Regions from separate parts of the Pseudoalteromonas sp. MMG005 genome, predicted to be linked through region 2. Evidence: predicted binding sites of a transcription regulator. Region 2 holds the regulator's gene; each other region holds the start of a gene.
What was found. The regulator sigma-54, encoded in region 2, starts transcription at its own class of promoters, with help from an activator protein. The targets are predictions, from matches to a motif close to GTTGGCACGNNNNTNGNNT.
Positions count from the first base shown of each region.

Region 1: J8M01_RS12370 (LPP20 family lipoprotein) is a predicted target of sigma-54. The motif match lies at 1,959-1,977, and genes of this name have one in related genera.
Region 3: J8M01_RS02695 (PspA/IM30 family protein) is a predicted target of sigma-54. The motif match lies at 1,179-1,197, and genes of this name have one in related genera.

Region 1 covers NZ_JAGJEK010000014.1:63,745-67,028, forward strand. The annotation lists gene J8M01_RS12360 (glutathione peroxidase) at 1-593, opposite strand, end outside; gene J8M01_RS12365 (flagella assembly protein FlgT) at 712-1,902, opposite strand; gene J8M01_RS12370 (LPP20 family lipoprotein) at 2,014-2,496, shown strand; gene flgN (flagellar export chaperone FlgN) at 2,555-2,983, opposite strand; gene flgM (flagellar biosynthesis anti-sigma factor FlgM) at 2,976-3,284, opposite strand, start outside.
Region 2 covers NZ_JAGJEK010000020.1:72,581-75,864, reverse strand. The annotation lists gene rapZ (RNase adapter RapZ) at 1-75, opposite strand, end outside; gene J8M01_RS16400 (PTS sugar transporter subunit IIA) at 92-544, opposite strand; gene hpf (ribosome hibernation promoting factor) at 547-834, opposite strand; gene J8M01_RS16390 (RNA polymerase factor sigma-54) at 863-2,365, opposite strand; gene lptB (LPS export ABC transporter ATP-binding protein) at 2,422-3,147, opposite strand; gene lptA (lipopolysaccharide transport periplasmic protein LptA) at 3,151-3,284, opposite strand, start outside.
Region 3 covers NZ_JAGJEK010000002.1:142,139-145,422, forward strand. The annotation lists gene dusA (tRNA dihydrouridine(20/20a) synthase DusA) at 16-1,026, shown strand; gene J8M01_RS02695 (PspA/IM30 family protein) at 1,255-1,932, shown strand; gene J8M01_RS02700 (PspC domain-containing protein) at 2,002-2,217, shown strand; gene J8M01_RS02705 (hypothetical protein) at 2,228-2,548, shown strand; gene J8M01_RS02710 (copper chaperone PCu(A)C) at 2,637-3,161, shown strand; gene J8M01_RS02715 (DUF2333 family protein) at 3,164-3,284, shown strand, end outside.

The sequences.
Region 1 (3,284 bases), on a different contig from region 2:
AAATTAAAGTCATGTTCTTTTAGCAAACGTTTCGCTTTTTCGCAAAAAGGACAGCCAGGCTTAGTAAATAAACTAATAGCTTGGGGCTTAATTTGACTCGGATTTATGTAATCCAACATGGTGTCTGCATCAGAGACCTCGAATGGGTCGCCAGGTACATCTGGTTCAATGAACATTTTTTCAATTACACCATCTTTGACAAGCATGGAATAACGCCAGCTTCGTTTACCAAAGCCTAAGTCATTCTTGTCAACAAGCATGCCCATTCCATCCGTAAACTCACCGTTTCCATCGGGAAGTAAGCGAATTTTATCCGCTTCTTGGTGTTGTGCCCATGCATTCATAACAAATGTATCATTGACAGATAGACATACTATTTCATCAACGCCATTTTTAGCGAAGGTACTGGCAAGTTCATTGTAACGTGGTAAATGTGTAGATGAGCACGTAGGGGTGAAAGCCCCTGGAAGCGAAAAAACGACCACGGTTTTATTTTTAAAAATTTCTTCACTCGTGATCTTTTGCCATTGTTCATTGTTACGAGTTGAAAAAGTGACCTGTGGTATTTTTTTGCCTTCGATATTCTCTAACATAGTACGCTCCTTAAATTTGATGTTGTCAGTATGGCAACATCTTACTTCTCAGTAAAATAGATTGAATGAATTAATGCAATCTGTTTTTTTGATAAGCATTTTACACTCAGAGTTTAGACTAGTTGAGGGAAAAGGTGTCATCTTCTTTGATAATCACTTTGACAATGTCGTTCAGCTGGATATTACTTAGTGGTCTCATATTTACGTTAGTCGTAATTGCTGTTTGGTCGTTAACCTGAAGCACCTTCAACTGATCTATTGTTTGTCTGTGGTTATTGAGTATCATCCCTTGTTGGGTTGTGAAATTGTTTTTTTGCATAATAGCAAGAGTTTGCCCAGGCTTAATGCCATGAACTCGACCTAAATTGATAGCTAAACGTTCACCATCAATATGTAGTATTTTCCCTTTAGTTGGCATACAGCCAATCGCGCTATTCAAGTCTTGGGAAACCTTATTAAAAATGCTTTGTATTTGGTCACCGTAATTTGATTGCCAGAATTCATCACTATATACATCAATAAGAGTTGTTTTTTCGAATGGCCAGATCCCCTGAACAGCATAGTGTTTTTGCCATAGTCTGTCTCGGGTCATCGCGTCATAAAGCGCAAAATCTACCTTAAAGCTACGTACATATTGGTCATCTTCCCAAAACGCATAGTCATTGTTTAGCTTTTTACCTTGCGCAATATCGGTGATTTGACTAAATAGTACATATTGACTGTTGCTATTGTTACTTAAGGTTTCGATAAGTGCTGGGTCGTAGTCAAACCTTTGAGAAAAAAAAGGGCGAACATTTATAGCGCTGTTGATATATGGCACAGCTTTAATTGCTGTAGCACGTTCCATCATTGTGTTGTACAGTCTTTGGGAGCTTGCCTTTGCGATGTCAAATATTTGACCAAGACGAGCTTGATGTGGTTGTATAAGTTGGCTCTGGGTGACGGTAACTTGCTTATTAAATTGTTGATGGGTGCAATGTTCTTGGGTTGCATATATATCTAAATGTAAAGTCACCATGTAATCGTTATTATTTTGTTCTTCACTGATCAAAGTGGCTTGTTGTATTTCTGCATGTGCTTTGACTTTCAATTGATCTTGGCTTAGCAAGCCATCAGCAACCGTTTGTACGCTGGATACTGTTGCGCCGGAAAAAATTAATGCTTGTGTAATCGCATCTTGAACTGCGCTTTTTCGAGCATCGGCAACGTTGCTATCTAATATATTTGCATAGCCTGTTACTTCGTACCACTCAGCTTTTGCCGCCATACTATATAATAATATACTCAAAAAAATGGTTAACTGATTCATGATTGATCTCCATTAGAACGCTTATAAATTAATACAGCAATAGATATGCCATATTTATTGGCAAGAAATGTGCATTAAGAATTAGTAACTAAGTTCTAGAGGCAATTAATAATGAAAATACCTTCTTATTCGATAGTGAACTCAAAATCGATTATTTTGATAGTGATACTATTTTGGTTAGCAGGTTGTAGTTCGATGTTCGATAAGCATATTGAATATAGTTATGTCGAGCCAGATAGTTATCCAGTCATTAAAGCAATCGGTTATGCGCCGCTCAGCGCACAGCCAGGTATGAATGATGCACAAAAAATGCTGATGGCGCTTAAGGTGTCCAAATTGGAAGCTTACCGAGAGCTTACAGAGCAGGTATATGGACAGAATTTGTCTTCAGAAATGACAGTTAAAGGAGCAATTGCACAAAACGATGGGCTAAAGAGCCAGGTCAAAGGTGTGATTAGAGGAGCCCGGGTGGTCAAGTCTTACGCCGTTGGGGATACTTATACAACGGAACTTGAGCTAGACATGAAGCGCGTGCATGATTTATATATTACACAAGTTAAACCAAGAAAAGTGAAAAGAGTTACTTACTACTAATAAAAGTTAATGGTACTGAACTTGACTCGAAAAATAGACAAAGGCGTAATTAAATTAACTATGCCTTAATGTCTTTCACTAATTCACTATTACCAGCAATAACACTGCCATCTTGTCCATAGGTGATTGAGCCTGGAGTACCAATCAAAATTTCTTTTAGTTGTCGTACACTTAGTTGCGCATGATGCGCAGCTTTTGCATTCACATCATTCTTATTTTTACACTCTATTAATAGTGTTTGAATTTCTCCGGTTAACTCTGTTATTGGATCTTCTAGGTAAACCTCTGAAGGAAAGGTAGATAGTTCTTTATCAAGTTTCTGGATTGCAGTGAGGAGTGTTAGTTTTTCACGTGCAGCATCTTTGAGGCCATCACCCGTTTTGGATGCCAAAATATCAAGCTCCGAGTCTAACAACTGGGTCAAAGTGGTTAGATTTGAGATTTGAACTTCGAGTTTATGCATACAGAGTTTAACGTGATCAGCCATACATATCGAACTCAAATGCCGCTATATTTTTTGCCAGCTTTTGTGCATCAATTTGATATTTGCCCTCACTGATAGCTTTCTTAAGCTCTTCCACTTTCTTACTATCGAATGCAGGAGCGTCTTGTGCTTTATCTTGCATGCTTTTCAATTGTTGTGCCTGTGGTGTTAAACTTACAGAATCAGTTGCTGCTTTTTGCGGCGTTTTAATATTCGATGCGGCATTTTGAGCCTCATTTTTTTGCAATTCAGCTTTTTGTTGCTTAACATTATTGAGCACACTATTTGGCTGTGCCTGACCTTT
Region 2 (3,284 bases):
GCCTAAATCTTCTAACACTCTTAATGCAACGGACTTCCCAGAACCAGAGCGACCACTAATAATGATTAATTCCACAATTATCCCCTATTTACTAATCTTGAGCCTTAATAATACTATAGAGCTCGGTATCATTGCTGGCATGTCTCAATTGCTTACAGAACTCTTTATCTTTTAAGCTTTCAGCAATTGCAGCGAGTGTTTTCAGATGCTGTTGATTATCACCTTCAGGTACAATGAGTGCAACAAAAATATCGACTGGACGATTGTCTATGGCATCGAATGGAACCGATTTTTTACTAACTAATATCATCGCAAAAACTTGTTCGATACCTTGCATTCTGCCATGTGGAATAGCGATGCCTTTACCAATTCCAGTACTGCCTAGCTTCTCTCGTGACATGAGCGCAGATAAAACATCATGCTGTTCTAGGTGGGGTAACTGTTCATGTGTAAGTTCGCTAACGTATTCGAGAATACGTTTTTTGCTATTAAAAAGGACCGCAGCTTTACTGCAGTCCTTGTTGATTATTGAGCTAAGTTTCATGGTTAATGTCGAGTAAGCTTTTCTTTGTGTTTGATTACTTGTCTGTCTAGCTTGTCAACCAAACCATCAATAGCAGCATACATATCTTGATGCTCGGTAGAGGCAAATACTTCTGCTCCGCTTAAGTGTAAGGTCGCTTCGGCTTTTTGTACGAGTTTTTCAACATCTAAAATCACATGCACATTATTGATATGATCAAAGTGCCTTTCTAGCTTCGCAAACTTGGTGTTGACATAGTCTCTTAGTGATTCAGTTACTTCTACGTGACGACCAGTTAAATTTAGTTGCATAAGCATTTTCCTTCTTTGGTATTACGTCTTATATCAAGCTTTTACGCTGATTCGACGGTGGAATGGCTAACGACTCCCGATATTTTGCTATCGTACGTCGGGCCACTTTGATTCCTTGCTCTGCCAATATATCCGCAATTTTGCTATCACTTAATGGCTTAGCAGTATTTTCGGCGGCAATGAGCTTTTTGATCAATGCTCTAATCGCTGTGGAAGAGCATTCACCTCCGTTTTCGGTACTCACATGGCTCGAGAAGAAATATTTCAACTCAAAAATGCCCCTAGGTGTGTGCATATATTTTTGTGTTGTGACACGTGAAATAGTGGATTCATGCATCTCTACCATTTCAGCCACATCATTTAGCACCATAGGTTTCATTGCTTCAGGGCCATGTTCAAAGAATGCCTGTTGTTGCTGCACAATGCAATTAGTTACTTTCATTAACGTATCATTGCGGCTTTCTAAGCTTTTAATAAACCATTTAGCTTCTTGTAAATGCGAGCGAATAAATTGACTATCAGTGCTTGATTTCATTGAACGAGACATCGCCGCATAGTGATCATTGACTCTAATTTTCGGCATTGAATCAGGGTTTAATTCAACTAACCATCGGCCTTTCACTTTTTTCACAGAGACATCAGGTATGACATATTCAGACTCTTCGCGGATGATACTGGCCGCAGGTTTTGGATTTAAGCTGTGTATTAGAGTCATAACTTCTTTTAAATCGGACTCTTTCAGCTTAGTCTTTTTCATGAGCGTTCGATAGTCTCGACTTGCAAGTAAGTCAATGTGTTCGGTGAGCACGTGTTTAGTATGCTCCAGCCAAGGTGTACTTTTATCAAACTGATTAAGCTGGATACATAAACATTCTTGCAAGCTACGAGCAGCAATGCCGACGGGGTCAAATAATTGAATGCGTTTCAGGACAGCCTCAATTTCATCAAGTTCAATGGCATCTTCTGAACTCTCGTCATTAAGGCTTTCTAAGATTTCATCGGTCGATAAGGTTAATAAACCACCATCATCCACGGCTTCCACAATGGCGACAGCGATCCCTCTATCAGTATCACTAAACGGGGTCAGTTCTAGTTGCCACATTAAGTATTCATGGAGCGATTCGGTGGTTGCGCCTTGGTACATGTTTTCGTCTTCAGGCATAGGGCCGCTGCTTGTTGCTGGTGCAGCACTCATGTATTCATCCCATGTGACATCCATCGCAAGTTCTTCGCTAACAGTGTCTTTACTCATAGCCGCGTCTGCATCAAGCTCATAGTCACTGACTGGAGCTTCTTCAATACTGTCTGAATTAGATTCTTCTTTCGAGAGCTCTTTATGTTCTTTTTCTATATTTTCGTTGTCGTTTTCATGCTCTGATTCTTCAACTTCCAGTAATGGGTTGCTGTCCAAGGCTTCTTGGATTTCTTGTTGGAGATCTAGCGTGCTCAATTGCAACAAGCGGATAGCCTGTTGTAATTGGGGTGTCATGGTTAATTGCTGACCCATGCGCAGCTGTAACGATTGCCTCATGTATCTCTAACAATCCTTTCTATTAATCAATTATTAAAATTACCTAGATACTATAACTATAGCCTGAATTGTTCACCTAGGTAGACATCTCGAACAGTTTGATCGGCTAGCACGTGTTCTGGAGTACCTGATGCAATTAATTCACCATGTGAAACTATGTATGCTTTTTCGCACACATCAAGTGTTTCTCGTACATTATGATCTGTGATCAGAACACCTATACCGCGTTTTTTTAAATGTTCGATAATTTTCTTTATATCTAACACCGAAATTGGGTCAACACCAGCAAAAGGCTCATCTAACAGGATAAATTTTGGGTTTGCGGCTAAAGCGCGAGCAATTTCGACTCTTCGACGTTCACCTCCTGACAATGCCATACCTTGACTTGTACGTATATGTTGGATGTTGAATTCATCTAATAATTCATTAAGAATTTGCTCTCGATCAGGTTTACTCAGTTCATTACGAGTTTCTAAAATAGCCATTAAGTTCTGGTAAACGGTTAACTTTCGAAAGATGGAAGATTCTTGCGGTAAATAACCTATGCCTAGCCTTGCTCGACTGTGCATCGGTAACAGGGTGATATCGTGGTCATCAATGGTTACGGTACCGTTATCGCTTGGCACTAATCCAACAATCATATAAAAACTGGTCGTTTTACCTGCCCCGTTGGGGCCTAGCAAGCCAACAATACTGCCTGCCTCGACGGCAAGGCTGACATTTTTTACGACTTGTCGTCCTTTGTAGCTTTTAGCCAAAGCGGTTGCAGTCAAAGTACTCATTTATTATTTGCCTTGTTCTTTATTCGATTTTTTTTCTGGGACTAGAATTGTGTGCACTCGGCCAGTATTTTCATTACCTTTTTCAGCATTTATTAATTGTTTATCCATATCGTAAATTATGGATTGTGCTTTTATGA
Region 3 (3,284 bases), on a different contig from region 2:
AGCAATTCAGTAGTCATGTTAAATGTAGATAAAACAAGTGCAAACCCTTTAAACACAAGCGATGCAGCGTTTAGGCGCTTTTCCGTGGCACCTATGTTGGATTGGACTGACAAACATTGCCGCACTTTCCACCGAAAATTAAGTAAACATGCAGTACTATATACTGAAATGATCACAACGGGTGCGATTTTGTTTGGCAAGGGCGATTACTTGGCATTTGGTGCGCATGAAATGCCAGTGGCGCTTCAGCTTGGTGGGTCTGACCCTAAAGCGCTGGCAGAATGCGCCAAGCGTGCAGGTGAATACGGTTACAATGAAATTAATCTAAATGTGGGCTGTCCATCAGACCGAGTTCAAAACGGTCGCTTTGGCGCGTGTTTAATGGCTGAACCTCAGCTGGTTGCAGAATGTGTGGCTGCTATGAAAGCAGAGGTAGATATACCGGTAACGGTTAAAACTCGTATTGGTATTGATGAGCAAGATTCTTATGCATTTTTAACTGCGCTTATTGATGCATCGAAACAAGCTGGGTGTGATGATTTTGTTATTCATGCACGTAAAGCATGGTTGAAAGGGTTGAGCCCCAAAGAAAATCGAGAGGTGCCACCGCTTGATTATCCACGTGTATATCAGCTGAAACAAGATTTTCCAGAGTTACATATTAGTATAAATGGTGGCGTTAAAACATTGGAAGACTGTCAAAAACACTTAGTGCACCTTGACGGTGTGATGATTGGCCGAGAAGCGTATAGCAACCCGTATATGCTGAGCCAAGTTGATGCACTTTTATATGGCGAACCCGCTTTTACACTAAGTCGGCACGATGTTGTACGCAGCATGTATGATTATTTTGAAGCCCAAATGACGCAAGGGGCTAATTTTTGGCACATTGCGCGTCATATGCTGGGTATTTTTCAAAGTCAGCCTGGAGGCCGCGCGTTTAGGCGTCATTTGTCTGAAAATGGCCATAAACAAGGGGCGGATATCCGCGTGATGGAAAAAGCGTTGGAATGCGTGCCTGAGTAATTACTAGGCTACATTTATTTAATACAGCCATGCAATTAAATTGTGTGGTTTTTTAGTTTAAAACACCACTTTTTAGTCAAAATTATCAATTATCTTTTCTCATAATTTTATTTCTTTCATGTTAACTAGCTGATTTTTAGTTTCTTTTTATCTTTGGCATAAAGATTGGAATGTATTGTTTATACATTATGTCAGTATTTTATTTACGCCAATGCAAAGGAGCCGACCATGGCCTTAATTAATCGAATTGAAGATATTATTAAATCAGAAGTGTCTGCGTTTTTAGATAAAGCTGAAGATCCACAGAAAATGACATCTCACATTAAAACCGAGTTACGAGATGCCTTGGCTGAGTGTCGATCTATGGCAGCGACCATTATTTGTGAACAAAAGGCACTCACACGGCAAATTGAAACAAAACAAAAGCAAGCTGATGATTGGCAGCAAAAAGCCGAGCACGCATTAACTAAAGCACGGGATGATTTAGCAAAAGCAGCGCTAAATCATAAATATACATTGATTGGACAGATTGATGAACTACAGCCTCAGCTATTAAAGCTAGCTCAAGCGCTTGAACAGTTAAATGCTGATGCAGACCGCTTAATAACTAAAATTAATGCGTTAAGTCATACCGAACAACAGTTGTTGCGACGTGAGCGCGTGGTATCAGCACAAGTACGAGTGAGACAAGCGCTCGCATCAGATAATGTTGACAATGTATTGGCTAGGTTTGAGCATTTAGAACGAAAAGTTGAGCGGATTGAATCTGAAGTAGAAAGCTATGATGTTGGTCAACAGAGTACACAAGCACAATTCGATGCGTTAGATAAAGAGGAAAAGCTGAGCAGTGAATTGGCGTTATTGAAACAGCAAATAGCGGCACGTACATCTCAGGTTAGCGCTTAACTAAAGCCCGTTTTTTTGCAAGTCAGTACATAGCAATAAAGCAACAACATCAGTTATTTTGGAGTTATTATGTATACACAATCTAAATCGAATTTTAAACAGCAGTGTTTTCGTCATATAAAAAATAAGAAGTTGGGCGGTGTGTGTGCTGGGCTTGCAGAGCGGTTTAATATGCCGCGTTGGCTGACCCGGGTTGTCGTCTTGTTTTTATTCTTAAAGTTTCCGGTATTAACCCTGATTGCCTACGGTGTTGCTTATTATACACTGCCAACAAAGAGCCATTAAGGAGGGCGCCATGAAAACTGTTTTCTTAATTCTGATTGCACTTTTTCTTTATTCAACGATTTCATGGCTAAACGCGCCACTTGCATGGCTGGGTATCTCGAATTTTATGGGTGAACTGAGCTGGGTTGGTATGGAGTTAGCGGGATTGCTTGTTGGTATTGTCGCGGTTATCGCTTTGTTCGCGCTGGCAAGTATTGGTGTGGTTGGCCTTGGTTTAGTGTTACTTGTTGGAGGTATACTGGCTTTATTATTTAACTCTGTGGTTATTGCGATCCCGCTGTTGATGCTGGTGGGGGTCGGTTGGTTACTGAGCGAGGGGGTGTCGACATGATTTTACACGCTATCATAGGCTAATTAGCACGAAATAGCTGACTTCATGGTATGATTTGAACTGTGGCTGTTTTATTTAAGGAAAGCATATGATTGCTAAGTATATTATGTTGAGTTCGAGTTTATTTTTTACAACGTTCGCCTTTTCTAATCAAAATCATGAGCATGCATCTGCTGGTGCACAAAAGCATCATCACAGTGAGACGTATGTATCGATTGATGATGCAAAAATACGGGCTTTTCTTCCTGCTGCAAAATCAACTGCAGCCTACTTTACTTTAGAGAATAAGAAAGATACCAAACTGACTTTGGTTAAGGCAACCATTTCAGGCCTTGGTCGCGTAGAGATCCATGAGCATGTGCACCACAATGGTATGATGAAAATGCAGCAAGTGGACAAACTTGTTATCAAAGCAAAAACGCAAGTGAAATTTCAACCTGGAGGTTATCATTTAATGGCTTTTGAGCCAAAATCAGCGTTAACGACAGGTGAAAAACGCAAATTAACATTACACTTTGCAAATGGCGAACAAGCCTTTACACAAATACACGTTGTTTCTTTAAAAGACTCATTTAAGAAAGTTAAAAACGCACACCATCATCATGAGGAGTGATCATGCAACAACATTTAAATAAAGTAATAGCAGGCTTCGTCACCTTGTTGCTAGGTGGCTATATACTTGCTATTTATTGGAGCTCTGAGCCAGCGTTGTTTGATGTTATCGCAGCAGCTGAGC